Regions from separate parts of the Lysinibacillus sp. NPDC058147 genome, predicted to be linked through region 3. Evidence: predicted binding sites of a transcription regulator. Region 3 holds the regulator's gene; each other region holds the start of a gene.
The links. Region 3 encodes LexA, which represses DNA repair genes until DNA is damaged. Its sites were predicted from a motif close to CGAACATATGTTCG; they were not measured.

Region 1 (10,357 bases), on a different contig from region 3:
GACGATCTCTTGTTAATATCGGTTTTAAATATTTCCCTGTATACGATCCACTTACTTCAACGACTTCTTCTGGTGTACCTGTCGCAACAATAGTACCACCTTTGTCTCCACCTTCAGGACCTAAGTCGATAATGTAGTCTGCTGTTTTGATGACATCTAAATTATGTTCGATTACTAGCACAGAATCGCCATTTTCTACAAGACGTTGTAGAACTACGAGTAAACGTGCAATATCATGCGCATGTAAGCCTGTTGTCGGCTCGTCTAAAATATAGAATGATTTACCTGTTGAACGACGGTGTAATTCAGAGGCTAATTTTACACGCTGTGCCTCACCACCGGATAGAGTTGTTGCAGGTTGTCCTAATTTCATATAGCCTAATCCTACATCCACGATCGTTTGTAGCTTACGTTGGATTTTCGGAATATTTTCGAAGAATACTACTGCGTTTTCAATCGTCATATCTAAAATATCCGCAATGCTCTTATCTTTATATTTCACTTCAAGCGTTTCACGGTTATAACGCTTCCCATGACAGACTTCACATGGCACGTAAACATCTGGTAGGAAATGCATTTCAATTTTTATAATACCGTCACCACGACAGGCCTCACAGCGGCCTCCCTTAACGTTGAAGCTAAAGCGACCTTTTTTATAGCCTCGTACCTTCGCTTCATTTGTTGTTGCAAATACATCTCGAATATCATCAAAAACGCCTGTATACGTAGCTGGATTTGAGCGCGGTGTACGGCCGATTGGTGATTGGTCAATATCAATAACCTTTTCGAGCTCATCGATTCCTGTTACTTCTTTATGTTCGCCTGGCTTCACCTTTGAACGATTAAGTTTTTGAGCTAATGACTTATATAGAATTTCATTTATAAGCGTTGATTTACCTGACCCTGAAACCCCTGTTACGGCTACGAATAAACCAAGTGGTACATCAACCTTCACATTTCTAAGATTATTTTCTTTGGCACCTTTAATCGATAATTTGCGCCCATTCGGTTTGCGTCGCTCTATTGGTAGTGGAATAAACTTCTTGCCACTTAAATATTGCCCCGTCAATGACTTTTCATTTTCCATTACTTCCTGTGGTGTTCCCGCCGCTACAATTTGGCCACCGTGCACACCTGCACCAGGACCAACATCAATAAGATAATCTGCCGCCAGCATCGTATCTTCATCATGCTCGACAACAATAAGCGTATTGCCGATATCACGCATATTTTGCAGCGTGCTAATAAGACGGTCATTATCACGTTGATGCAAGCCGATTGATGGCTCGTCTAAAATATAGAGGACACCCGTTAAGCGCGAGCCGATTTGTGTTGCAAGGCGAATTCGTTGAGCTTCTCCCCCAGAAAGTGTTCCCGCTGCTCGACTTAACGTTAAATAATCTAACCCTACATTAACAAGGAAGCCCAGTCGTTCTTCAATTTCGCGTAAGACAAGTCGAGCAATTTTCATATCCTTTTCTGATAAATCAAGCTCTTTGAAAAATGAATCGGCTTCCTGAATCGAATACTGTGTAACTTCACCGATATGCTTATCTGCTAGTTTTACAGCTAATGTTTCAGGCTTTAAGCGATAACCTTTACAAGAAGGACATGCTTGCTGCGCCATATATTTTTCCATTTGTTCACGTACGTAATCAGACGTTGTCTCTTTAAAACGACGCTCCACATTACGTACAACACCTTCGAATTCAATCATTTGATCTCGCACATTGCCAAACTCATTTTCATAATGGAAGTGGATTTTATCTTTACCAGAACCATATAAAATCTTATCCATCTTTTCTTTTGGAAGATCCTTTACTGGGACGTCCATTGGGATATCATAATGATCGCACACAGCCTTTAATAATTGTGGGTAGTATTGAGAGCTTGTTGGTTCCCACGGTGCTATAGCATGCTCTAATAGACTACGATCCCAATCAGGCACTACCAAATCAAGATCTACCTCTTGTGTCGAGCCTAAACCATCACAGCTCGGACAAGCTCCAAATGGACTATTAAATGAAAACATGCGAGGCTCTAGCTCACCGATTGAAAATCCACATAATGGACAAGCATGATGCTCACTAAATAATAATTCCTCATGCTCCATCACATCAACAAGTACACGCCCATCTGCCAAACGTAATGCTGTCTCTAAAGAATCACTAAGACGCGCCGCGACACCTTCCTTCATCACAACACGATCGATGACTACTTCTATTGAATGCTTTTTATTTTTATCGAGTTCAATTGCATCATCTAAATCACGTAACTCACCGTCAATACGTACTCGAACAAAGCCTTGCTTTTTTAAATCTTCCAGTAACTTTACGTGCGTTCCTTTACGCCCTGACACCATTGGAGCAAGTAACTGCATTTTCGTTCTTTCTGGATAAGTTAATAAACGATCGACCATTTGCTCAATCGTTTGGGACGTAATCTCAATACCATGATTCGGACAAATAGGTTTACCGATGCGCGCAAATAGCAAACGCAAATAATCATAGATTTCCGTTACTGTCCCAACTGTAGAACGTGGGTTACGGCTCGTCGTTTTTTGATCGATAGAAATAGCAGGGGATAATCCCTCTATGGCATCGACATCTGGTTTATCCATTTGACCAAGAAATTGACGGGCATAGGCTGAAAGGGATTCTACATAGCGACGTTGTCCCTCTGCATAAATCGTATCAAACGCTAATGATGATTTCCCTGAGCCCGATAAACCTGTTAGCACGACTAATTGATCGCGTGGAATTGTGACATTGATATTTTTTAAATTATGTGCTCGTGCGCCTTGCACGACTATTTCAGTATTTTTCACAAGCCATTCACCCTTCTACTTTCAATTCAAATATTGTATCGCGCAGCTCAGCAGCACGTTCGAAATCGAGTGCTTTTGCCGCTTCCTTCATTTCTACTTCTAGAGTAGCAAGTAATTGCTCTCTTTCCGCCTTCGTCAGTTTCTTACCTTTTGTTGCCTTCGTTACATAAGACTCTTCTTCCTCTGCCACCTGTGTCGCACGAATAACATCAGGAATTTTCTTAACAATCGTTGTCGGTGTAATACCGTGCTCTTCGTTATACGCCATTTGTAGTGTTCGACGACGCTTCGTTTCCTCAATCGCCTTTTTCATCGAATCAGTCATATTATCTGCGTACATAATGACATGACCATTAGCATTACGCGCCGCACGACCAATTGTTTGAATGAGTGAACGCTCTGAACGTAAAAATCCTTCCTTGTCAGCATCTAAAATAGCCACAAGCGAAACCTCAGGAATATCTAACCCTTCTCGCAATAAGTTAATGCCGATTAGAACATCATAAGTACCTTTACGCAGCTCGCGAATAATTTCAATCCGCTCTAGCGTCTTAATCTCTGAATGCAAGTACTCCACCTTTAAGCCCATTTCTTTCAAATAAGCTGATAAATCCTCTGACATTTTTTTCGTCAATGTTGTAACGAGCACTCGTTCATCACGAGCAATACGCCCTTGAATCTCATCGATTAAATCATCAATTTGCCCTTCAATAGGACGTACGTCAATTTGTGGATCTAGAAGTCCTGTTGGACGAATAATTTGCTGTACCATTTCTGGCGAATGCTCCAGCTCATACGGTCCTGGTGTTGCTGATACATAAATAGCTTGATGTATATGTTTCTCAAATTCTTCAAAACGTAAAGGGCGGTTATCTAGTGCTGATGGCAAACGGAAGCCATGCTCAACTAGCACACCTTTACGAGCTTGGTCACCGTTATACATCCCTCGAACTTGTGGTAAAGTAACGTGACTTTCATCGACAACAAGTAAAAAATCATCAGGGAAATAGTCTAGTAGTGTATATGGCGTTGCCCCCGCTTCACGCAATGTTAAATGACGCGAGTAGTTTTCGATACCTGAGCAAAAGCCCATTTCGCGCATCATTTCTAAATCGTAGCGAGTGCGTTGCTCTAAACGCTGCGCCTCCAATAATCTATCCTCTGCACGTAAAAGAGCTAAACGCTCCTCCAACTCTTTTTCAATATTTTCAATGGCTTTTAGCATTTTTTCTTCTCGAGTTACGAAGTGGGATGCTGGGAAAATAGCTACATGATCACGCTCCGCTAATATTTCACCAGTTAACGCATCTACTTCGCGGATTCGATCAATCTCGTCCCCAAAAAACTCCACGCGGATACAATGCTCATCACGAGATGCCGGGAATATTTCCACCACATCGCCACGTACCCGGAACGTCCCACGTGTAAAGCTCACATCATTACGCTCATACTGAACATCGACCAATTTTCGAAGCAACTGATTACGTTCAATTTCCATTCCAGTCCGCACCGATACGACCATTTCACGATATTCTTCTGGAGAACCTAGACCATATATACAGGACACGGATGCAATAATAATGACATCATCACGCTCGAATAATGCAGATGTTGCAGAGTGACGCAATTTATCAATTTCATCATTAATGCTTGAATCCTTCTCGATATAAGTATCCGTCTGCGGTACATATGCCTCTGGCTGAAAGTAATCATAGTAGCTGACAAAGTATTCAACTGCATTATTAGGGAAGAACTCTTTAAACTCACTATATAATTGACCCGCTAGTGTTTTGTTGTGCGCCATAATAAGTGTCGGCTTTTTGACCTGTTTAATGACATTAGAAATCGTAAACGTTTTTCCTGTTCCGGTTGCACCGAGCAATGTTTGATGTCGTTTACCTGCACGTACACCCTCCACTAATTCCGCAATTGCCTGTGGCTGATCTCCACCAGGCGTATATGGCGCTTGTAAATCAAATGTTTGCACACATGTCCCCGTCCTTTCCTTCCAATTTGTACATATATTTTAGCATAGCATTATTAAAATTTCGAACATTTAACGAACGAATGTTTGTAAATATTTTTTCGTTTGTTATATTTAAGATAATCTAGATAGAACGTATGTAATGAAATATTCAACTTCTTTCAGCGAAGTTAAGACCTCACGGCGAATGACAGCCTATCTATAAATAGATTACCCTTTCCAAATGTTAGCTAATCGAGTTAGGAAGATGTAAATGCATTACATTAGAGGAGAAACGTTCAGATGGGATGAAGAATTCGCTCTGGCTAGCCATAGAACTGCTCAGATTCCACGAAGTTTTGATTCCTGCCTCACTACGGATATTCAATCATCAACGTTGCAAATATAGCAAAAAAATCCCGCCCTCCAATAAGCGGAGAGCGGGCTCATCATATTATTCACTTGCTACTTGGTGTAAAGCTACTAGTTCGGTTGCGTATAGATGAAATGCCTTTTCATCTTTTTCGTCGAGTGCTCTATCTATCAGAACCATGAGCTGCTCTTCACGATGCTTACGCTGGATATGATTTAAAAATAAATCTAAATAAATCTCGTTTAATAATTTCTCTGCCTCATCAACTTTCTTTGTCTGACCAACGGCTTTTAGAAAATCTGTATACGAATAATATTTATCCAACGAATCTCACCTCGATCCTTTTCTAAATTATATGAAAATTGAAATTAAAATGCAATGTTAAAGAACTGAAAATCATTTCGATTTACTATTAATCTCGTGAAATTTCACGCAATTTCTCTATGCAATTGCTTGATATATCAACGCTTTTTTTGTTTTATCTATATTTTCTGAATTTCGTTTTGTATTTTACACTTCAATAACAAATAGAAAAAGGGGGCTTACATACATGTCAGCAAACTACGTCAACGGATATTTAATGTCTTTCAACACCTATTTACTTCAGCCGGTTCAGTATGACTCTAAAATTTTCACGCGGGTAATTGATAAGCATAATGAACTGATCGTCACACGGAAACCAATGCATATATTACGAAAATCTTGTATTTCACTAGGAACAACCTATGAAGCAGCAAGACATTCCGCCAAACGCTTTTTCGGCAATCAACATAAACTTCCAATCGTTGTTGCTTATGATTATGGGTATCCTTGTATTTTTCTACCAACGTATTCTCCAAACTCTATCCACAATATTTGGATTGGACTTCACGCCATTGCCAATGTTGTACCAAGTAAAATAGGCTGTATCGTCACTTTGAAAAATAATAAACAGATTGAACTGTCTATTCAATATGCTTCGATTAGTAAGCAATTTGTCAATGCATCGATGCTCTATAAGCATTACATGAATGAGCGGGAGCAGATTAGCAAAGACACCCCGTATCATCCACCTTTTTAAAAAAAGGTATCACCAGAACTAAAAAACCCCCTCAAAAGCACAATTTTACTGTGCCTCTGAGGGGCTTTCATTACCCGATTTTTGAACGTAAGTATGCATTAATGAATGGATCTACATCGCCATCCATCACCGCTCCTACATTACCTGTTTCTTCATTTGTACGATGATCCTTCACCATTGAATATGGGTGGAATACATATGAACGAATTTGTGAGCCCCAGCCGATTTCTTTCTGTTCACCACGGATTTCATCTAGCTGCGCTTGTTGCTTTTCGATCTCTAATTGATAGAGTTTACCTTTTAACATCGTCATGGCTTTTTCACGGTTTTTAATTTGTGAACGTTCTGCCTGACATTGTACGACAGTACCAGTTGGAATGTGCGTAATACGAACAGCTGAATCTGTCGTATTAATATGCTGACCACCTGCTCCCGTTGCACGATACGTATCAATTTTTAAATCCTCTGTACGAATATCAATTTCAATATTATCATCGAATTCAGGCATAACATCACAAGAAACGAATGATGTATGACGACGACCCGAAGAGTCAAATGGTGAAATACGCACTAAACGATGGACACCTTTTTCTGATTGCAAATAGCCGTAAGCATTATGACCCTTAATAGACAATGTTACAGACTTAATACCCGCTTCATCGCCTGGAAGATAATCAACTGTTTCGACTTTAAAGCCACGTTTTTCCGCCCAGCGTGTGTACATACGAAGCAGCATTGAGCCCCAATCCTGAGATTCCGTACCACCTGCTCCTGGGTGCAGCTCTAAAATCGCATTATTTTGATCGTATGGACCGCTTAATAGTAATTGCAGCTCAAAATCGCCCATTTTTTGCTGGAATTCTACTAATTCATTGCCTAGCTCTTCCTGCAATTCTTCATCAGGCTCTTCTCGTAATAGCTCTAGCGTCATATCTAGGTTCTCATGTGTTTCCAATAAATCTTTATATTCATTAACAATTGCCTTTAAGCCATTGCTTTCATTAATGATTACCTGTGCGCCTTGCTGATCATCCCAGAAACCTGGCTCAAGCATCATTTCATCTAATTCCTGAATACGTGCCTCTTTGTTTTCTAAGTCAAAGAGACCCCCTAAAATCCGCCAATTTTCCGGCTGAAGTGTCTAACGCGTTACGTACATCTGCTAATTCAATCATTATTAAATCCTCCGAACGTTATTAATGGGGCTATCTGTTTTATTCTATGATAACCACCCAAGCTTTTAGAAAAATCAGTACGAAAAATGATTTTAAAATACTCATACTTCATTTTTTCAAGCCCCGTATCTCTTTATTATAACGTTTTTACGGAGGAAAACATACTTTTTTACAATACTGTATAGTGTGTCAATCATTTTCAACTTCATTGTCAAAGATAAAGTTGTTCGCCATTCGTTGGAATACTCTACCTTGATCATATTGAACTAGTAAATGCTTCATTCGTTTCTCCAGTTTATATTTTAATAAAAACGCTCTTTGAATTCTGGATTCAAATGCTCTGACACTTAGATCCACATTAAATTCATAGCCGTTCATAAAAGTTACTTTTGTACACTTATTATCCACAGCTTGATAGTCCTCGATATGATGGACGGCAAACCATTTACATTCAGGTCGTAAATAGGATTTACTTGGAAACCATACAATATTACTTCGCTCATGAACAACTATGGGATTTTTATTCAACTTCCCCAGTATCATTTTCGAGCCATCGAAAGCCCCTCTTAAGCTTGAACCAAAATAACGTAGATTATAATCCATTAATTTTGTCGGTGATAATTTTGAAATATATTCATTATCCCTTTCTATTACACGTGTGCACAAGTTTCCATGGGCATCATACTCCGGTATATACAGCATCGTTTCACTACTCATAATGTCATCACAATGCATGTAAATCCTCCTTAAAATATTATTTATTTTTTCTAGTAAAGAGGAGTATACTAATAAATATATTGGTATACTCCAATGTACTTCCTCGAGAAGGTCTTCCTAGGACTCCTATTCTCGAGGATTTTTATGTCCACACATGAATCACCCCCTTATCAAAAGAAAACAAGTTCAAATCCACAAAACTTTCATACTATTCATATATACTCATAATAAATCAGAAAAAAGTTATAAACATTACCTTTTTTATTGAACTATTTACCTATTGTTGTAGTATTATGTATCTTTTTCTGAATTTTCTAATATCTCGATAGATTTAAGCTCTATATCAAAACATAGAAAAAGACCATTTTAACATTCAGTTAAAATGATCTTTTTCATAATCGTTAACTTATTGAGCTGCACCATGGCAGTTTTTAAATTTCTTACCGCTTCCGCACGGACATAAATCATTACGTCCGACATTTTCAGCCTTACGGACAGGTTGCTTTTTCGGAGCTGAACCGCCATCCTCTTTCGGATTAACAGCTTGACCTTTTGCAACTTCCTCACGCTCTAAGTTATTGTGGATTTCTGCCTTCATTGCATATTTTGCTACATCTTCGCGAATGGAAGCAACCATATCCTCAAACATAGCAAAGCCCTCTTGTTGATACTCACGAAGCGGGTCATTTTGACCATATGCACGAAGATGGATACCTTGACGTAGCTGATCCATAGCATCGATATGATCAATCCACTTCGTATCAATTGAACGTAATAAGATAACCTTTTCAAATTCACGCATACGTTCTGGCGTAAGCTGTTCTTCTTTTTCATCATAACGTGTTTGGACAGCGTTTGAAATTAGCTGGTTAATCTCTTCTGCGGATTTACCTTGGAAATCTTCCACCTTCAGATCGCCTTCATCTAATAGGTTTGCGGCAACATAGTCATCAATTGCTTTTAAGTGCCAATCCTTTTGCTCACCTTGTGTATACAATGCCACAACGTTGTCGATCGTTTCTTGAATCATAGACTCAACAAGCACACGCATATTTTCTGTTTCTAATACGTCGTAACGCTCTTTATAAATAATCTCACGTTGCTGACGTAGCACATCATCATATTGTAATAGACGTTTACGAGCATCGAAGTTATTACCTTCAACACGTTTTTGAGCTGATTCTACTGCTCTTGAAACAACTTTAGATTGTAGTGGCTGTGAATCATCCATCCCTAATTTCATCATCATGTTCTTCATATTATCGGAGCCAAAACGACGCATTAATTCATCTTCTAGTGACAGATAGAATTGAGTAATCCCTGGGTTCCCTTGACGACCAGAACGACCGCGCAGCTGATTATCGATACGACGTGATTCATGACGCTCCGTACCAATTACCGCTAAACCGCCAAGCTCCATTACACCTTCACCAGGTTTAATGTCCGTACCACGACCAGCCATGTTTGTTGCAATTGTTACTGCACCTTTTGTACCTGCATTCGCAATAATTTCGGCTTCACGCTCATGATTTTTCGCGTTTAGGACATTATGCGGAATTTTATGTTTATCCAATAAATTCGAAATAATTTCAGATGTTTCAATGGCAACAGTACCAACAAGAACTGGTTGTCCAGCTTTATGGCGCTCTGCAATATCTGCCGCCACCGCTTTATATTTCCCATCCATCGAAGCAAAAATTAAGTCTGGACGGTCATCACGAGCAATCGGCTTATTCGTTGGAATCGCCACAACACTCATATTATAAATATTACGGAATTCCTCTTCCTCAGTTTTCGCTGTACCTGTCATACCTGCAAGCTTTTGATACATACGGAAATAGTTTTGGAATGTAATTGTCGCCATCGTCATCGATTCATTTTGAATCTCTACGCCCTCTTTAGCTTCAATCGCCTGATGTAGTCCATCAGAGTAACGGCGACCCTTCATTAAACGACCTGTAAAGCCGTCAACAATAACGATTTCGCCCTCTTGTACAACATAATCAACATCATTATGCATACTTACATGCGCCTTTAACGATTGGTTAATCGCATGGTTTAAACGTACATGTGTTAAATCAAATAGGTTATCAACGCCAAATGCTTTCTCTGCTTTTTCAACACCAGCATCTGTTAACGTAACACCTTTTGTCGATTCTTCATATGTGTAATCCGTTTCAGCACTTAACATACGAACAAACGCATTAGACTGTTTATAAAGCTGCGCTGATTTCCCAGCCTG
Region 2 (10,357 bases), on a different contig from region 3:
GTTAAAGCAATATAATCTTCGTTTAACAGAGCGTCCTCAAATTATTGTTGCCAACAAAATGGACATGCCAGGTGCAGAAGAAAACTTAGAGGAGTTCCGCAAAAAAGTGGGAGAAGACGTTCAAATTTTCCCAATTTCAGCTATTTCACGTCAAGGTTTAAAAGAGTTACTATTTGCTATTGCCGATTTACTTGAAGTAACGCCTGAATTCCTTCTATATGATGATTTAGAAGAGCAATCTGACGCAACGGTAATGTATAAACATGAAGCAAAAGGTGAAGATTTCGAAATTACTCGTGATGATGATGGTACATTTATTATTAGTGGTTACGCAATTGAGCGCCTATTTAAAATGACTGACTTTAGCCGTGAAGATGGTATTCGCCGTTTTGCTCGTCAATTACGTGCAATGGGTGTGGATGAAGCTCTACGCGAACGTGGAGCGCAAGATGGCGATATAGTTCGTCTACAAGAGTTTGAATTTGAATTTGTCGATTAAGACAAGAGTTTTAGGGGGAAGCGTATGAAGAATGTTGCGAATCAGCGATATTATTTAGTTCGTGAAGATGTTTTAACGGATGCTATGCAAAAAACTTTGGAGGCGAAACACTTACTTTCGAGTGGTTCGGTATCTTCCATTTGGGATGCGGTAAAGCAGGTGGATTTATCGCGTAGTGCGTTTTACAAATATCGTGATGCTGTATTTCCTTTTCATTCAATTGTGCAGGAACGCATTTTAACAGTCTTTGTACAGCTTCAGGACCGTAAAGGAACACTTGCAAAGCTTTTAGAAACAGTGACAATTACACATTGCAATGTACTAACTATCCATCAAACAATACCGATTCAAGGACGTGCTAATGTTACATTGTCATTAGATGTAACTAGTATGACCTGTGAACTTGATGATTTAATACAGCAACTCAAACGCTTAGATTTTGTAGAATCAGCGGAAGTAATTAGTTCTGGTGCATTGTAATGACTGAAAGCAAGCTTGATTTTTTGACAGAATGTAAATAAGCTCAAAAGGAGCAGTCCCGTGTGATGAAATAATCGCTTCATGGGACAGCTCCTTATTCTATAACAAAAGATAAAGACTATCACAAAAAGTTCCATATGAGGAGTGGCAATCGCTGAGAGCATTGCTTCACATTATGCCTTTGCCTAAAATTTTATGTAGAAATATATGATTTTGGGTATTAAAAATTCTAAATCTTTGCATTAGTGAAATTTAAGAGGCTCATTATCAAAAAGTTGAGGATAACATTTGAAGACTGGACGCACCAGGAAGCTTTGCTCTGCGCGACAGCGACAATTTTTATCTGTGCGAAAGCACCAAAGCGCGCAGTCAAAACGAAAATCAACCCCACGTTATGGTGACGAGCCGATAAAATCAAACCTTAAACAGGAGGTAAATGTAATGACAGAGCAACAATGGGAAAAACGAATAGGATACTTAGGACCAGAGGCATCATTTACATACTTAGCAACAAAGGCAACCTTTCCGAATGAGTGGCTTGTCCCTTGTGCTACAATTCCAGAATGTATCGAGGCAGTAGCAAAGGGGAAGGTAGATTTAGCAGTTGTACCACTGGAAAATGCTTTAGAAGGCTCTGTATCGTTAACGCTCGATTATTTATTCCATGAGGCGACCTTATATGTTACAGGTGAGCTTCAATTAAAGATACAGCAACACTTAATGGTCAATAAATCGCAGAAGGACAATTGGGAGGCGATTACAGGGGTTTATTCACATCCTCATGCACTAGCCCAATGTCATAAATACTTATTTTATCGTTTCAGCCATGTACCTTTACATCAAACGACATCAACAGCAGCAGCTGCCAAATTTGTATCAGAAAATCCAAACGAGTGTATCGCGGCAGTTGGTAATGCAGCAGCGGCAGATAAATATGGCTTAGAAATTGTACAATCTAATATTCATGATTTCCATTTTAATCATACACGTTTCTTCGTATTATCTAAGCAAAATATACGATTACCACAAGAATTATCAAATGGACAGGCAAAGACTACTTTCATGATTACATTGCCAATGGACCGTTCAGGGGCATTACATCAAGTATTATCAGTATTTGCATGGCGACAGCTGAACTTAAGTAAGATAGAATCAAGACCATTAAAAACGGGCTTAGGTGATTATTTCTTTATGATTGATGTATTGGCAGATGAAAAAGAGCCTATGATGCGTGGGGCTATGGAAGAATTAGCTGCACTTGGTTGCAAGGTGAAGTCGCTTGGTACATACTTTACTTATCTAACATCGGACGAATAATCAATTTCGCCTTGGCTAGGAGGAAACATTGTGGGTGGCATTATTTTGTTTGACGGAGTGTGCAATTTTTGTGATAGTAGTGTGCAATTTATTATCAAATACGATCAGGCAGCATATTTTCAATTTGCTGCTATTCAAAGTGATGCAGGGCAGGCATTAATTGCACAATACGAGGTACCAGAAAATATTGATAGTGTCATGTTAATTGAGCATGGAAAGGTATATTTTGAATCCACAGCAGCACTTAAAATCTGTAGGAGATTAGATAGCTTTTGGCCTGTCTGCTATATTTTCATCCTTATTCCTCCATCTATACGAAATATAATATATCGAATGTTTGCTAAAAATAGATATCGTCTTTTCGGTCGAAAAGAAATATGTTTGTTGCCAACACCTTCACAACTAAAAAGATTTCTCTAACTCTGAAGCTATCCAATTAAAGTGGATAGCTTTTTTAACGAAATTGAAACAGTAATGAAGCTGCTTCGTCTACGATGCAGTGTCTCATTTGTGATGCTTATCGCCCAGTTGCCACTCCAATCAACTAATATACACGGCCAGATGCTATAGCAAATTTCACTACCAATTCTTGAAGATCGGCCATAAATAAGGAACAAATGAAATAACTATAAATCATAATTTCAAAGTGAATATTTCTAAAAATATCCTAAACGTTTGCGTATGATAGTAACGCAAGAAATGTTAAAGAAGATTTTTAATCTTTATATACCCACGAACAAAAAAAGCCGCTAGTCCCCGTGAAGGCTAGCAGCTATAATCAATTATTTGAATTTCTACGTTATTGATTAACTTGTTCAATTATTGATCTACAACTAAATAGCCCTTTTTTTGTAAAGTAAGCTCAATTAAATCTAAAATTTCAACAGAAGGAGCAGAAATAACATGAAGATGCGTACCACCTGTTAGTTCGGATAAATAACTTGCCTGTGTTTCGTTGACACGTTGAATAAATTTTTTTATCTCATGACGGTTAGCGACCATAATGGATGCGGTAATTTCCCCATAAATTGGATGTTCAACGATAACATTTTTTATTGTACCACCGCAATCAACTATTGTTATAAGTTCATCTTCTGCATCCTCTGCAGTGTGGAAGCAAGGAATTGTACGTTCAACAGTTTGCTGTAATTGTTCTTGATGCATATAAAGATATCCTTGGCTAGTTGCAATAATAGGTTCATTTCTAGCCTTTAATAATGTCATATCATTGACAATGACTTGTCTAGAAACATTAGCGAATTTAGCTAGGTCGGTCCCTGTAATAGGTGTTGTGCTTTTTTTTAGTTGTGCAAGAAGTTGCAGTCGGCGTTCTTCGCCTAACATTTTTTTCATAAGAGATCACCTCTGCTTGTAATAAAGGAAGCAGTTTTCCTTAAAAACTAGTGTACCATGAAGCATTTCCAACATGCATGAAATTTTTGTATCCAAATGAAACATTGAACATATGATACGAAGAGAGGAAGGGAGGAAAAAATTGCGTATTCATATTGTACAAAAGGGAGATACGTTGTGGAAGATTGCGAAAGAGTATGGCGTTTCGTTTGAAGATTTAAAACGGCTTAATGCCCATCTTGCTAATCCAGATTATATTGTACCGGGCATGGAAATTATCCTACCTGAAAAAATAAACAAAGAACCACATAGAGAACATCATCGAGAAACAGATTGGGGAATGCATAGAGAAGGACATAGAGAGGGAGGACATAGAGAAGGACATAGGGAATCACATAAAGAGGGGCATAAGGAACATATGCACAAAGAGTCACCTACAAAGCACGTTAAAGAAAAAGAGGTTCAAAGACCAATGCCACCGCCAATTATTGTACCACCACCACCAATGCCAGAACCACAGATGATTCCAATTCCTTATCCGATGCCAATGCCGATGCCTCAGCCAGCGCCTGTTGAGCTTAGCTGGAATCAAAACGTTGTCATGCCAAATGTAGAACAAAATCAAACTGTATCTCCAATTCAAATTCAACCACCACCACAGCCTGTAGCCCAACCGGAGGCGCCACCACCAATGCCAATGCAGATGCCGCAACCGATTTTTATCATGCCACAAATGCCAGCAGTACCACATTGTGCAAGCTGTCATCAACCAGTGCATCATCATATGTGGTGGCCAATGCAGATGCCAATGCATATGGAACCGCAAGTTGAGGCATATACAATGCCGGAGCAACCAACATCATGTGAGCCATGCGAAAAAGTTGCTGGGGAGTTCTTAGAATCTAGTACATCTCCATTCTTCCCTATGAATCCCGAATATCAGACAATGCCGGCAATGATGCCGGAAATGGAACAGCCATGTGGTTGTAATGCACAACCAGTCATGATGCCGACTTGGCAAATGGACCAATGTTTCTGTCCGCCACCATGCCCACCGCCATGTCCATCACATTGCCATATGCCACATTCTTCGGTAGGATCATGGATGTCACCGCACTTTTATCCAGGCGGGATGACGCCTTATCGATGGTAAAAAAGCGTATATTATTGAAGAAGTAAAGTCGAATATTTGGAAGTATAAATATCAATCCAATAATTATTTTGTGAAGCGAGCAAAGCAAATAGAAATAGCTGAAAAGGTGAGGGCTATTCATCGACAGCTTGGACATCTGGAACCCTCGCTGATCTTACCTTTAATGAAAAGTGATGATGAGTATTTACTCGTGCAAGATTGGCAAGAAGGAAGTCATAGTGCTAATTTTGCATATAAAAAGGATCGGAAGGAATCACTCAAATTATTAAATACGTTACATGATACACATAAAAAAATTGCTTGGCAGCGGGTGTCGGGCTTGCATACCTATTCACAGCTTTTAAAATGGCAAATGCGTCATATGCGTTTTAAAAGCAGACGGAATGAATTTCGTGCATTTTTAACAAAAGAAGAAATAGATCAAATTGTACATTATAGTGAGAAATCTTTACAGCTTATCGCTCAGGAAGATGTACATGAAAAAGAAATAACGCTTTTACATGGAGATGTCGTACATCATAATTTTTTATGGTGCTCAGACGGAAAATTACGTTTAATTGATTTTGATTTGGCTCACCTTGGAGAAGCGGATGATGAATATATTTTATGGTTACATCGTGTATTGCCAGCTGTAGATTATGACCTTGGTAAAGTATTTGCAGAACTACCAGAGATGAAACGCTTAGATAAAAGAAAGTTACATCGTTTAAAATATCCAAATGAGCTATTGCGTGAATGGCTTTTTGCAGTAGATTTACCATTAGATCAACAGCTTGTATTTTTAGATTATTTAGTGCCATTTACAAAACGAGCTCTCACATATTGGCCGAAACTGTGGTACGATATTGATAAAATGATAAAGAAATGACCGTCATTCGGCGGTCATTTTTGTATGTGAACGACTACTTGTGTTATTTCTTATAGTCGAGCATTCGTTCGCAATATGCTATAATCGAAACGATGATTGTGAGGGAATATAGAATGTATGATTATTTAAAAGGACAAGTAAAGCGTATAACTCCTGAATATATCGTTCTTGAACAACAAGGGATTGGATGGCAGCTGAATACACCTAATCCATTTGCGTTCCGGACATCGGCACTTGAACAGCAAATATTTGTACACTTGCATGTACGTGAGGACGCGCAAGTGTTATATGGCTTTCCAAATTTAGACCAAAGAGAGCTGTTTCGTAAACTTATTTTAGTGTCAGGCATTGGACCAAAGGGTGCACTTGCTATTTTAGCTACAGGGAATCCTCAACAGGTTATCAGTGCGATTGAACGAGAGAATGAATCGTTTTTAGTGAAGTTTCCTGGTGTGGGTAAGAAAACCGCACGTCAAATGATTCTAGATTTAAAAGGTAAACTTGGCGGGTTGTTGGATACTATTGAGCTACCTAGTACAGAAGATGAGCTACCGTTATTTGGTGTAAATCCATATAAACATGAGCTTGAAGAAGCTATTCTTGCCTTAATGGCACTTGGTTATTCAGAAAAAGAATTAGAAAAAATACGTCCACAGCTCGAAGAAAACGACAAGCTTGAAACAACAGATGCATTTATGAAACAAGCTTTACAATTGCTATTAAAGCTAAAATAGTGAAAGGGGGGAAGGTACATGTCTGAACGTATGATGGCTAGTGAGGCAGGTAGCTATGATGAACAGTTTGAATTATCTTTACGTCCACAAAGATTAGCACAATACATTGGTCAACATAAGGTAAAGGAGAACTTACAAATTTTCATTGAAGCGGCAAAGCTTCGTCAGGAAAGTTTAGATCATGTGCTGTTATATGGACCGCCTGGACTTGGTAAAACTACCTTAGCTGCTGTCATCGCTAATGAAATGAATGTTAATGTGCGCATGACTAGCGGCCCTGCAATCGAACGTCCTGGAGATTTAGCTGCTATTTTAAGCTCACTAGAGCCAGGGGATGTGCTATTCATTGATGAAATACATCGCCTGCCTCGTGCAATAGAAGAGGTGCTTTATCCTGCTATGGAGGATTTTTGTTTAGATATTGTCGTTGGTAAAGGCCCTGAAGCGCGTTCTGTACGGCTTGATTTACCACCATTTACCCTCGTTGGTGCGACAACAAGGGCTGGCGCATTATCAGCACCATTAAGAGATCGCTTTGGCGTATTATTAAGATTGGAGTATTATGATCATACTTCACTTGCAGAAATTGTCATACGTAGTGCGCATTTATTTGATGTTGATATTGAGCAAGTAGCAGCTCTTGAAATGGCGACACGCTCACGTGGTACACCTCGTATCGCTAATCGTTTACTTAAACGAGTGCGAGATTATGCACAGGTGCTTGGAGATGGTATGATAACGGAGGGACTTGCTAAGCAAGGGCTTGAGCTATTACAAGTCGATCCTAGAGGGCTTGACCATATTGACCATAAACTTGTGACCAATATGATTGAGCGCTTCCGTGGTGGCCCTGTAGGCTTAGATACGTTGGCAGCATCTATTGGTGAGGAACGCGTAACGATAGAGGATGTGTACGAGCCATATTTGATGCAAATTGGCTTTATACAACGGACGCCACGTGGACGTGTGGCAACACATTTAGCCTATGAACATTTTGGATATGAATATCCCCAACAAACCTAGAAGAAGGAAGTATTTTCATGCGTGTAGAAGATTTTGATTTTGAATTGCCAGAAGAGCTTATTGCACAAACACCACTTTTGGATCGTACAGCTAGTCGTTTAATGGTAGTGACACCAGGTTCGAACAATGTTGAGCATCATCATTTTGCTCATATTTTAGACGAGCTACAAGCTGGAGACTGCCTTGTGTTAAATGATACAAGAGTCTTACCAGCGCGTTTAATGGGCGTTAAGGAGGAAACTGGTGCTCATATAGAAGTACTGCTATTAAAGCAAATGGCAGGTACAGATGAATGGGAAACACTTGTTAAACCAGCTAAACGTGTAAAAGTCGGCACAGTTGTAACATTTGGAGATGGCTTACTGACAGCTACTTGTACAGGAGAGCTTGATCATGGTGGGCGTACATTTGAGTTTAAATATAATGGGATTTTTTATGAAATTTTAGAACAACTTGGTGAGATGCCACTACCTCCATATATTCGTGAAAAATTAGAGGACAAGGATCGTTACCAAACCGTTTATGCAAAAGAGCGTGGCTCAGCTGCAGCACCAACTGCAGGCTTGCATTTTACAGAAGAATTACTAGAGCAAGTAAAAGCAAAAGGGGTAGAAGTTGTATTTATCACTTTACATGTGGGACTTGGAACTTTCCGTCCTGTAAGTGTAGATTCAATTGAAAATCACGAAATGCATTCTGAATTTTATAGTGTAACGGAAGAAGCCGCATCTATCATAAACCGAGTAAAGAGTAATGGTGGAAAAGTGATTGCGGTTGGTACAACATCAACACGTACATTAGAAACTATCGGCTCTAAATATGGAGGCGAAGTTCGAGCAGAACAAGGTTGGACGTCTATTTTTATTTATCCGGGATATGAATTTACTGTTGTGGATGGTTTAATCACAAACTTCCATTTACCAAAGTCTACTCTAGTAATGCTTGTAAGTACGCTTGCAACAAAAGAAACAATTTTAAGTGCATATCAACAAGCTGTAGAAGACAAATATCGTTTCTTTAGCTTTGGTGATGCTATGTTTATTCGCCCAAAAGGAGAATAAAGAAAAAAATCGGAGTACTGTTTTTACTTTAGATAAGAGAGGAATTTTTATAAAATGACACAACCAGCAATTCGTTATGAGTTACTTCATACTTGTAAGCAAACAGGAGCACGCCTTGGCATCGTGCATACGCCGCATGGCTCTTTTGAAACGCCAGCATTTATGCCTGTTGGTACACAAGCAACTGTTAAAACAATGTCACCTGAGGAATTAAAGGAAATGAATGCAGGTATTATTCTGTCAAATACGTATCATTTATGGCTACGACCAGGTAATGATATTGTTAAGGAAGCAGGTGGCTTGCATAAATTTATGAACTGGGATCGCCCGATTCTAACAGATTCAGGTGGTTTCCAAGTGTTTTCACTTAGTCAATTCCGTAAAATTGAAGAAGAAGGGGTTCATTTCCGCAATCATTTGAATGGGGATAAATTGTTTTTAAGTCCAGAAAAAGCGATGGAAATTCAAAATGATTTAGGCTCAGATATTATGATGGCTTTTGATGAATGTCCACCTTACCCTGCGACATATGACTACATGCTGCAATCAGTAGACCGTACAACTCGTTGGGCTAAACGTTGTAAAGAGGCACATAAACGTCCAGAAGACCAAGGTCTATTCGGTATCATTCAAGGGGGAGAGTACGAGGAGTTACGCCGTCGTTCTGCAGAAGCATTAGTAGAGCTAGATTTCCCAGGTTATGCAATTGGAGGACTATCTGTTGGTGAGCCTAAGGATGTTATGAACCGAGTGTTGGAGTTTACAACACCATTAATGCCAACGAATAAACCACGTTATTTAATGGGTGTCGGTTCACCTGACTCATTAATCGATGGTGCTATTCGTGGTATTGATATGTTTGACTGTGTATTACCAACACGTATTGCCCGTAATGGCACATTAATGACATCTGAAGGCCGTTTAGTAGTTAAAAATGCAAAATATGCACGTGATTTCGGTCCAATTGATCCAAACTGTGATTGTTATACATGTAAAAACTATTCACGCGCCTATATCCGCCATTTAATTCGTACGGAAGAAACATTTGGAATCCGTTTAACGACTTACCATAACTTACACTTCCTATTGAAACTAATGGAGCAAGTGCGTGAGGCAATCCGTGAAGATCGTCTTGGTGATTTCCGAGAAGAATTTTTCGAGAAATACGGCTTTAATGGACCAAATGCGAAGAACTTCTAATTTTTAGTAAAATCATACTGTGAATTTGTGTGATTTATGAATATTTCTAGCAAATTATTGTCTATCATAGAAAAAATATTAGTAATATAGAAAAATTTTGGGCTTGTCCATCGCTTTTTTAGGGTGGAATAGTCTATACTAAAAAATGAGAATTAGAAAGGGGGCAAGAAGAATTATGAATACAGCATCATTACTACAATTTGCACCAATATTATTAATGTTCGTTGCAATGTGGTTTATTTTAATCCGCCCTGCTAAAAAGAGACAGCAGGAAACACAAAGTATGCAGAGTAATTTGCAACGTGGAGATAAAGTTATTACAATCGGTGGCTTACATGGTGAAATTGACTCAATTGAGGACACAACTGTGACATTAAAAATCGCAGACAATGTGCGCGTAAAATTTGATCGTCAGGCAATTGGACGCACTGTAAATAACTAACAATTGGTATTGAAGGCGTTGTCCAAAAAGTGACAACGCCTTATACCATATAAATAGCTTTGTCAAAATGCAGAATTCATTTTTGACAAGGCTTTTTTGTATAAAAAGTAACGTACACGCTCACCTTATAATATGGGGGTGACTGTATGGAAGAATATTTAACGATTATTTTTAGAACAGTCTTTTTATATGTGTTTATCCTAATAATTTTTCGTTTAATGGGTAAA
Region 3 (10,357 bases):
GCGTGGCAAGCGCAGACTAGGATGTGACAAGGATGACAGCATATTCAATTATAGAATTATTAACACGAGCATTTGAAGAAAAAGCATCAGATTTGCATTTAACAAAAGGCATTCCACCTGTCTATCGCATTCATGGAAAGCTCGAACAATATGGATCGATTCCATTAGAAACAGAAGACTTGAAAGACATGGTAAAAGATATTCTTCCAGCTCATAAAAAGCAAGAATTTGAAGAAAAAGGTGAAATTGATTTTAACTTTTCATTACCCGGAAAATGTCGATTTCGTGTGAATTCATATCATCAACGCAATGAGGTAACGATTGCAGCTCGCTTAATTGAAGCACAAATACCATCAATAGAATCACTAAATATGCCACAGGTTCTATATAAGCTTGCTGAAAAACCACAAGGATTGATTTTAGTAACAGGTCCTACCGGTTCCGGTAAATCGACTACGTTAGCAGCAATGATCGATCATATAAACGAGACACGTTCGAAGCATATTATTACGTTGGAGGATCCAATCGAATATTTGCATAAGCATAAAAAATCAATGATTAATCAACGTGAAGTTGGTGTAGATACAATGAGCTTTACAAATGGTCTCCGTGCTTCTTTACGTCAGGATCCCGATATTATTTTAGTAGGTGAGATGCGAGACTATGAAACGATTTCAACAGCCATAACTGCTGCTGAAACGGGACATTTAGTGATGGCAACACTTCATACAAGCAGTGCAGCAACAACAATTGATCGCATTATTGATGTATTTCCACCACATCAGCAAAATCAAATTCGTGTGCAACTTGCGAATGTACTACAAGGTATTATTTCACAGCGATTATTTGTACGTAAAGATGTAAAAGGGCGAATCGCTGCAACAGAAATTTTAGTACAAGCACCTTCTATTTCAAACTTGATTCGTAACGAAAAAATTCATCAGATCCCAAGCGTTATGCAGACGAGTAAAGCGCTTGGTATGCACACATTAGAGTCATCAATGCAGCATTTAATCGCAACAGGCAAAATTGCTCTAGATGATGCAAGACCATATATGAACGCTGGTGATTATAGTTGACGGTATTTCGTTATAGCGGCCGTACAAAAACAGGTGCTCCAAAAAAGGGCATAATAGATGCACCAAATAGAAAGGTCGCCATTGAGAAACTTCGTACACAGGGCATTAATGCACGAGAACTTCAGAAATCCAACAGTATTTTACATAAGGATGTATCTTTCGGAAAAAAGGTGAAACACCAAGATTTCGTTATTTACTGTCGACAATATGCGACTTTAATTCGTGCAGGCGTATCAGTTGTTGAGGCTACACACATTTTGGGTGAACAAACAAAAAGTAAACTATTAAAACGAGCATTAAGGCAGGTAGAAGAAGATATACGTAATGGTACATCATTTTCAGATGCAGCAGCTAAGCATCCGAAAGTATTTCCAGTACTATTTGTGAACATGATGCGTGCTGGTGAGGCGACAGGAAGTATTGATGATACATTAGATCGCTTAGCTGGGACACTTGAAAAACAGTACAAAATCAAGAAAAAAATACAATCAACTATGATTTATCCAGCATTATTATCATTTTTAACAGTAGTTGTTGGGATGTTTTTAATGGTTTTTATCGTACCAACATTTATGGAAGCTTTTAAAGATATGGATTTGGAAATGCCGTTAATTACAGTCATTGTTGTGGGGATTAGTGATTGGCTCATCGAATTTTGGTACTTTGTTATTTTAGCATTTATTGTGATAGTAGTTGGGTTTCACTTTTTCTATAAGAAAAATAAAGAGTTTCATTTTACAGTTAATGTGTTTCTACTGAGAATGCCGATATTTGGCCAGCTTTTACAAAAAGATGTGATAGCCCGAATGACTCGGACATTATCAACGCTTTTTAGTAGCTCTGTGCCAATTCTACAGGCACTTACCATTGTTGAAAAAGTTGCTGGTAATCCTGTTATTGGAAAAATTGTTTTAGAGGCTCGTGATAATTTGGAAAAGGGTGGCACATTATCTGAGCCACTCGAAAAAAGCTGGCTCTTTCCACCACTTGTGACTCAGATGACCTCCATAGGTGAGAAAACAGGTTCACTAGATTATATGCTAGAGAAAATCGCTGACTTTTATGAGGAAGAAGTAGATCGTGCAGTCGATACACTGAAATCTTTAGTCGAGCCCCTTATGATCATCGTGCTCGCTTTTGTTGTCGGTATTATCGTAGCGGCTATTTTCCTGCCTATGTTCCAATTATATGAAAATATGTAATTTTATAATTATTAATATTAGTAGATTTATTTAAGTCTTAAGGAAGTTCGTGTTATTACACTTCAAATAAAAAATATAAGGGGGAAACCTACTATGTTTAAAAAATTAGTAAACAAAAAACGACTAAACAATGAGAAAGGTTTAACATTAATCGAGCTTTTAGCGGTAATTGTAATTCTTGCAATTATAGCAGCGATCGCAATTCCTGCGATTGGTAATATCATTAATAAATCTAAAGACCGAGCTATTCTAGCAGAAGCTTCAAACATTCTTGCAGGAGCGAAAATTGCTTATGCTGATGGGGTTTGTGATGGTGATAAAAAAGCGTGTAATCAAACAACATTAAAAGATTTTGTAGAAGGTATTAAATTGCCAGATGGAACTTTAGTGACTTATAGCGAAACAAACAAAGTATGGACAATCGCTTATCCAAGATTTTTAGAATTAAAATTAAAAGAGTTTAAAATTGATGGATCAATAACTGAAAACGATTTAAATAAAAAATTAACAAAAGCAGGAGGAAGTGAAGAAGGAAGTGAAGGAGGAAGTAATTAAAGAATCTGCAGATTAATCAGTCCTCCCAACCCATTCAGAAACGTTAAAATCTAACGTTTCTGGCTGGGAAATGGATGACTAATTAAGAAGATTCTTTGAATAAGATAAGGAGGTCTTTTCACATGTTTAGGAGAAAGAAAAAATCGCATGTTTCAATTGAATTAAAGGATTATGTGCTCCGTGCGATTGTGGCGAAAGGACCAGAGCCTAGTCAGTGGGAGGGGTTTGAATATCCTCTAGTGGCGGGCATCGTTGAAAATGCGACAATTATGGATGAAGTAGCACTTTTTGAAATTATAAAAGAACAGGTAGTGAAATGGACGGGGAAAAAACAGCCTGTACGTATGTTTGTACCTGATACGACGGTGCTTTTAAAAAATTTTGAGCATCCGAAAGATATTGAGGCAACTGAATTGCGTGGTTATGCAGAAATGGAGTTAGGACATTCCATTCATTTACCTTTCCAAGAACCACTGATTGATGTTTATGATTCTGATCCTGAGGATGGCAAAGCAATACTATTTGCAGCACCTTCGGAGGAAATAACGAAAATGGTTGGCATGGTGCTAGATGTTTCTTTAGATCCTGAAGCTGTAGACATTCGGGCATTATGTAATATTCGACTATTAGAGCATATGGCATTATTAGCTCAGGACAAAACCTATTTAATTGCTGATTGGTCAATAAATGAACTCTCCATTAGTATATTTTCGCAAGGACAGGTTGAATTTTTACGTTATCAATCGATTGAAACTAATTTATCGCAATGGCAGGGCAAACAAGAAGATGAATTTAGCTATCGATTTGAATATAGTGACAAAGCCGATGATTATCATATGGTGGTAATGGACCAAGTTTTAGAAATTGATCGGATGATGAATTTCTTTAAGTTTTCTTTACATAAAGGTGAAAAGTCAGTAGATGAAATCATCATTCTGGGTGATAACCCACAGTTAACACCCATTGGTAATTTATTAGCCTCTAATTTAGCGACACCTTTGACAATTGTTGATGGCGCAAAAATAGCGAAGTTTTTTCCGGCTTTTAAAAAGGAATTTTCAACGCTACTTGGCTTAGCTTTAAAGGAGGTTAAATGATGGTACCAGATATTAACCTTTTACCACAGCTAGAAAAAAGAGCAGATGCTCCAAAGCTCATCTATAGTTTGCTAATCCTAGTAGTTGGTATTGTCGTTACATATTTTGTATTTTTATTTTTTACGGCGAAAAGTGATCTCTCAATGCTACTTACTGAAGAAGAGTCTTTAACGACACAGGTTGACCAATTACAGCAAGAGCTGGATGCAAAACAAAGTGTCAATCAAGGGTCATTGGAGGAGTCGATGCATTTTGTGCAGAATGTTTCATATCCAGTTACACCATTAATGGAAGAAGCGCAAAAATTATTACCAGCCTATTCGTATCTACGTAGCTATGAATTTGGGCCAGATATAATTAACATTACGGTTGACTTTGAATCAATGCCTGACATTTCAAAATATGTAGAAAAGCTTTTAGCTAGTCATTACTTTACAGATACACAAATCAACTCGATTTCTAACTTTTATGTGCAAGTTGGTGAACAAAAGGAGCTAACACCGAAGCAAAAGTTTAAAGAAATTCCTCGTTACTCGGTGTCAATTACAGCGACCATTAATCAAATGTACTTGGCAGGAGGTAGCGCTCGTGAATAAGTTAACAAGTAGTAAAAAATCATCTATTATGCTATTAATAGCTTTAATAGCTGCTATTTTATTTGCTTTATATTACTATTTACTTTTACCTAAAATGAATGAAGTCGAATCGAAAGAAAGCAATGTGAAACAACTTCAACAACAAATTACTAGTTTAAAAGGGCAGCTAGCCAAGGTAGATAAAAAGCAAGGAGTACCAACCTCAAATCTTTTAGCGATGAGACAGAAACTACCGGAAACAAGAGCGGTTGAAAAGATTGTTTTAGATTTGGCTGAGATGGAAGAAGTAACAGGGACACGTATTGAATCAATGGAATTTAACAATGATGATACATCTGTAGCACAATCAGATGTATCTGATCCGAACATGCTTGAAAAAGCTGATGCAGAAGTAAATGGAAAGCAAGAGAATGAGGAGAAGAAACCTCCCATTTCTTCTATTGCGAAGGAATCTCTCCCTGATAATTTAAAATTAATTACCTTTAACTTGGATGTCGCTGCTTTAGATAATAAGTCTCTAGAAAGCTTTTTAAAAGAAATTGAACAATTAGAGCGCGTGATGAAAACTGATGCCATTAATTTAACTAAACCAGGTGAACAGGATCAGTTAGAGAAGGACGCCGATTTAACTTTAAAAGCTACCATACAAATAACGACGTTCTATTATGAAGGACAACAATAATCTAAATGGCGCGCATACTTCAAATGTATGGGCGTCTATTAGTATAGGAGGACATAAAAATGGAAATCGCTTATACAATTACAGTTTTAATAGTTGGTCTCGTTCTTGGCTCTTTTTATAATGTAGTTGGCCTACGTGTACCACTGAAAGAATCCATTGTTCATCCGCCCTCGCATTGCACTTCTTGTAAGCGACAGTTGAGGGCGCTTGATTTGGTGCCTGTTTTGTCTTATGTATTTTTAGGTGGAAAATGCCGTAGCTGTGGACAAAAAATTTCTTGGATTTATCCACTGATGGAACTTATAACAGGTGTATTATTTGCCTTTGCCTATTGGAAATTAGGCTTTAGTGCAGAATTTTTCGTAGCGCTATTATTAATTTCATTATTAGTCATTATTGTTGTATCGGATTTTGCGTATATGCTTATTCCCGATAAGGTGCTATTATTCTTTTTACCATTGCTAGTTTTTGGACGCGTGATATCTCCCTTGTCTCCGTGGTGGGATAGTATAGTAGGTGCTGTCGCAGGCTTTGGCATATTATATTGTATAGCTGTTCTATCAAGAGGTGGAATGGGTGGTGGCGATATTAAATTATTCTTTTTACTTGGTCTCGTACTCGGCACAATACATGCCATTTTGACGCTATTTTTAGCTGCTGTGATTGGTATGATTGTTGGGATCGTTGTGTTAAAGGTACGCGAGCAGGGAAGAAAAACGCCTATACCATTCGGACCATTTATTGCTTTAGCAGCTATTATTATCTATTTCTATGGGGATGCGTTGATGGATTGGTATTTCGGGTTTTGGTAATTAATCATTTAAGGAGTCCTTTAATGATTAATAGTTTTCTGGCTTTTACAGGCAGTTAATGCAAGATAAAGATCATGGAGGGGATAAGATGAAACCAATTATCGGTATAACGGCTTTTGCAGAGGATGATTTGTCCTCAAGACTAAATGCTGCTTATAGCAAAAGTATAATTGAAGCAGGGGGTGTTCCACTTATAATTCCACTTGGAGTTGAAGAAGATGTAGCACAAATTTTATCGTTGACGGACGGATTATTACTATCGGGTGGCTACGATGTACATCCGTTCCTCTTTGACGCAGAACCTACACCCAAATTAGGGAAGGTTCATCCTGAACGAGATTCAGTGGAGCTTGCTTTAATTAACGCGGCCTATATTCGGAAAATGCCGATTCTTGGAATTTGTCGTGGGCTTCAAATACTAAATGTTGCGTTTGGAGGCACAGTGTATCAGGATATTGAGAGCGAGTACCATAGTAAAAAATTAATAAAGCATGTGCAACAAGCGGCAAGAGGAGTTACTACACATCATGTTAATCTAACACCTGATACATTATTAAAAACAATTATTGAGGAAGAAAAAATTGCTGTGAATTCATTTCATCATCAGGCAATAAACGTAGTAGCAGAAAAGTTGAAAGTGATAGCAAAATCAAACGATGGTATCATTGAAGCTGTAGTGCATGATGATTTACCATTTTGTCTAGCAGTACAATGGCATCCTGAAGAGCTAGCCATCGCAGGAGATGAAGTGTCAAAGAAACTATTTGCTGCATTTATAAATGCAAGTTTGAAATTTAAGGTAGAGACATAAAATTTTATAAGCTTAGATTTTTTTAACCGAGGGCAAGTGCTAAATGTTAAGAATCCATTATAAAGTGGGTTCTTTTTTAGTGAATAAAATGGAACTTAAAAGATAAGAAAAAAGAGGGATATGCTCCTTTGTGAACATAATATCCTCTTTTTATATTTTAATATTAAGATACTTTTAATGTACACGACGATAAAGACCTACAACTTGCCCCAAAATAGAAACTTGGTCTACGATAATTGGCTCCATTGTTGAGTTTTCAGGCTGTAAACGGAAATGATTTTTTTCCTTGAAGAAACGCTTTACCGTTGCTTCATCTTCTTCAGTCATTGCTACGACAATATCACCATTATCAGCAGTTGCTTTTTGTTTAACAATAACTAAATCTCCGTCTAAAATACCAGCTTCAATCATTGACTCACCCATAATTTCTAGCATAAATAATTGATCTTCACTAGTACCATAAGTATCTGGTAGTGGGAAATATTCATCGATATTTTCAATAGCAGTTATCGGAGAACCTGCAGTAACCTTTCCGACAAGTGGGACATGTATAACATGTTGCTTTTGAATAGAATCCTCTGGCTCTAGAATTTCAATGGCACGTGGTTTAGTTGGATCGCGTCGAATTAAGCCTTTTTGCTCTAAACGAGATAAATGTCCATGAACTGTTGAGCTTGAAGCAAGTCCAACTGCTTCACCAATCTCACGTACAGATGGTGGATACCCCTTTGCGCGCACTTCTTCTTTAATGAATTCTAATATGGCCTCTTGTCTTTTCGAAACTTTTTTCATGATTGCTCACCTCTTTTTTTCTAATGATTCTACTTATTAGTAGTATAACAGAATGCGAACACTTAAGCAAACATAGGTTCGAAAAGTGTTTGACAAAAACATTTGTTCGCACTATGATAAGAACATATATTCCGAACAAACATTCTAAAAAGGGGTTTTAAACATGAACTGGTTAAAGAAAAATCCACATATTACAATTTTATTGGGAGCTTGTTTACTTTTTGCAGCATACCTTTTTATAACAGATCCAGGCGATGTAACATACACAGAAATTGAAATCGCACATGGTGATAGCTTATGGTCGTTAGCTGATCAATACCGTGGTAAAATGAAAACGGATGAATGGATTAAGCTAGTAAAAACAGAAAATGAATTATCGAACGTACAAATTATTGCAGGTAGATCCCTAGTTATTCCAGTAGTGGGTGGCCAACCTAATTCTATAAATTCAATTGAAATTGCGAGAAACGAAAAATGATAATTAAACAACAATCGGCTGTTGTCTATTGCCGTGTGAGTACAGAAAAAGAGACACAAAGTTCCTCATTAGAGCGTCAACAGGAGGAGTTGATGCGCTATGCTAAAGAACAGGGCTATGAAGTCAAAAATGTTTTTAAGGACAAGCATAGTGGCTATGATGTGGAACGTGAAGGTTTACTAGAAATGCTCGATTTCATAAAAGAAAAAGAAATAGAAGCATTATTCGTGCAGGATGAAACACGTTTAGGACGCGGAAATGCTCGAATGGCAGTATTGCATTTATTGCAGAAAACTGAAACTGATGTTTTTTCTATGCGAGACGAGGGACCTTTACAATTAAATGAAATGGATACGATGTTGCTAGAAATTTTAGCAATTGTTGAGGAGTACCAGCGCAGAATTCATAATGCTAAAATACGCCGTGGAATGCGTCGTGCCGTTGAAAATGGCTATCGTCCTGAAAATAATTTATCCAATCGTGGGAATCCAAACGGTCAAGAACGTAAAGATGTACCTGTAGAAGAAATTGTAAAGCTACGTAATCGAGGCTTCACCTTTGAGGAAATTGCCATGACTCTAAGAGGTCTAGGCTTTGATGTAAGCAAAGCTACTGTCCATAGGAGATATCGGGAACATCAAGAGAGAAGCGAACAAAATAAAGTGACGTTTTAATCAGTGGGAGTTTTGCCGGCCCGCTGATTTTTTATTTTAATGGATCTTGAAGTATTGTCGAAGTGACGGATAGAACCTGATCGATGAAAAGAATGAATAACAAAATCCATTTACCATGTTGCTTGGATATAGCACTGTATCCAGTGGAAAATAAAAAATAAGAGAAGTAGCGAATTCTACCTCTCTTCCTCATAAATTCTCTATATGTTAAAAAACATTTATATCATCTATAACTGTTACTATGTTTTCATATTAATTAGAGCTAATTCGTTATCCCTGGTATATTGATAATGCTACACCCAATTCATATTCACTAAATTGGAGATACAATAATACAGCGGTCTTTTTCATATGAATCTCTCCTCTGAAAGTATCCTATGCCCATTCTTCTTCTAAGACAGAATAGTAGTATTCATCCCACCACTCATCTCCATGGGGTATACATTTTTTGAAATAACCCTCGCGTCTCATGCCGATTTTCTCCATCACTCGATAGGATGGGATATTTTCTGGTTGGCATGTTGCAATAATTCTATGAAGTTTCATTTCTTTAAATCCGTAGTCCAGTACAGCCCTAGCTGCTTCAGAGGCATATCCATTATTGAAATAGTTCGGATTTAACACCCAACCAATCTCATACGTATGGTCACCAAAATATTGGTGGAAAACAATATGACCAATAACAATATTTTCACTTTGTAAAATAATAGGGAAGTATTTTGCTTTTTCATCGCTATTTTCTGAAACAAACTTTTTTGCTTGCTCCTCATTAAAAACGTCCTCTGGAAGATACTTCATCACATTTGGATTTGAAGTATATTCATAGATAGCTTGCCAATCTTGAACCTCGAATTTTCTTATTAATAGTCTGTTCGTTTTGATAAACAATTCATTTTCCTCCAAGCATAAATCGATTGTAGTTTTGGAACCCTATAAATCAGTTATACACTTCTAGCATCTGAAAGTCATGTAATTTATGGTATTTATTTCAAAAATATTTGATTACTAGAAAGGTTGGTATAACTGCATTATTAGGGAATACATGCTATACTTTGCATACCATATTCATTAAGATATGTATTGAAAGGTGTGTAATTATGTTATCAAAAGAAAAAATTAACCGAATCAATGAACTTTCTGCTAAGGCTAAAAGTGGTTCATTAACAGAGGCAGAAGCTAAGGAGCGATCAGCGCTTCGTAAAGAATATCTAGATACATTTAGAGCGACGATGCGAGATACAATTGAAAACGTAAAAGTGATAGATGCTGAAGGAAATGATGTAACACCAGACAAGGTTAAACAAGCGAAAAAAAATAAATTTCTCAATTAATGTGACACATTTCTATAAAGTATGTTATTAATCGTAAATAGTATAACAAAACCATTGTTTTCTGAAGCAATGTTGACTAAACTGTAAAAGAAGAATATATAGGACGAGAAAGGATGTCACAAAATAATGACTCAACATGCGGATCAACTAGCGATTAATGCTATCCGAACTTTGTCAATCGATGCAATTGAAAAAGCAAACTCAGGTCACCCAGGTTTACCGATGGGGGCGGCGCCAATGGCTTATAC

Region 1: a site for LexA is predicted at 4,888-4,901, ahead of uvrB (excinuclease ABC subunit UvrB). Genes of this name have one in related genera too.
Region 2: a site for LexA is predicted at 5,728-5,741, ahead of ruvA (Holliday junction branch migration protein RuvA). Genes of this name have one in related genera too.

What each region holds. Positions count from the first base shown of each region.
Region 1 covers NZ_JBHVUJ010000007.1:9,418-19,774, forward strand. The annotation lists gene uvrA (excinuclease ABC subunit UvrA) at 1-2,827, opposite strand, end outside; gene uvrB (excinuclease ABC subunit UvrB) at 2,835-4,814, opposite strand; gene ACFVT8_RS18760 (IDEAL domain-containing protein) at 5,245-5,487, opposite strand; gene ACFVT8_RS18765 (competence protein ComK) at 5,714-6,223, shown strand; one part of gene prfB (peptide chain release factor 2) at 6,294-7,322, opposite strand; one part of gene prfB (peptide chain release factor 2) at 7,324-7,398, opposite strand; gene ACFVT8_RS18775 (competence protein ComK) at 7,588-8,133, opposite strand; gene secA (preprotein translocase subunit SecA) at 8,522-10,357, opposite strand, start outside.
Region 2 covers NZ_JBHVUJ010000001.1:373,722-384,078, forward strand. The annotation lists gene obgE (GTPase ObgE) at 1-499, shown strand, start outside; gene ACFVT8_RS01820 (ACT domain-containing protein) at 524-979, shown strand; gene pheA (prephenate dehydratase) at 1,421-2,296, shown strand; gene ACFVT8_RS01830 (thiol-disulfide oxidoreductase DCC family protein) at 2,327-2,716, shown strand; gene ACFVT8_RS01835 (transcription repressor NadR) at 3,116-3,649, opposite strand; gene ACFVT8_RS01840 (LysM peptidoglycan-binding domain-containing protein) at 3,792-4,802, shown strand; gene ACFVT8_RS01845 (phosphotransferase) at 4,873-5,670, shown strand; gene ruvA (Holliday junction branch migration protein RuvA) at 5,784-6,404, shown strand; gene ruvB (Holliday junction branch migration DNA helicase RuvB) at 6,423-7,427, shown strand; gene queA (tRNA preQ1(34) S-adenosylmethionine ribosyltransferase-isomerase QueA) at 7,445-8,488, shown strand; gene tgt (tRNA guanosine(34) transglycosylase Tgt) at 8,543-9,688, shown strand; gene yajC (preprotein translocase subunit YajC) at 9,864-10,130, shown strand; gene ACFVT8_RS01875 (DUF421 domain-containing protein) at 10,277-10,357, shown strand, end outside.
Region 3 covers NZ_JBHVUJ010000003.1:128,169-138,525, reverse strand. The annotation lists gene ACFVT8_RS10230 (GspE/PulE family protein) at 1-20, shown strand, start outside; gene ACFVT8_RS10225 (type IV pilus twitching motility protein PilT) at 33-1,079, shown strand; gene ACFVT8_RS10220 (type II secretion system F family protein) at 1,076-2,281, shown strand; gene ACFVT8_RS10215 (prepilin-type N-terminal cleavage/methylation domain-containing protein) at 2,375-2,836, shown strand; gene pilM (type IV pilus biogenesis protein PilM) at 2,959-3,933, shown strand; gene ACFVT8_RS10205 (PilN domain-containing protein) at 3,930-4,529, shown strand; gene ACFVT8_RS10200 (hypothetical protein) at 4,522-5,211, shown strand; gene ACFVT8_RS10195 (prepilin peptidase) at 5,271-6,023, shown strand; gene ACFVT8_RS10190 (gamma-glutamyl-gamma-aminobutyrate hydrolase family protein) at 6,112-6,834, shown strand; gene lexA (transcriptional repressor LexA) at 7,009-7,626, opposite strand; gene yneA (cell division suppressor protein YneA) at 7,790-8,104, shown strand; gene ACFVT8_RS10175 (YneB family resolvase-like protein) at 8,101-8,778, shown strand; gene ACFVT8_RS10170 (GNAT family N-acetyltransferase) at 9,154-9,666, opposite strand; gene ACFVT8_RS10165 (DUF896 domain-containing protein) at 9,876-10,109, shown strand; gene tkt (transketolase) at 10,236-10,357, shown strand, end outside.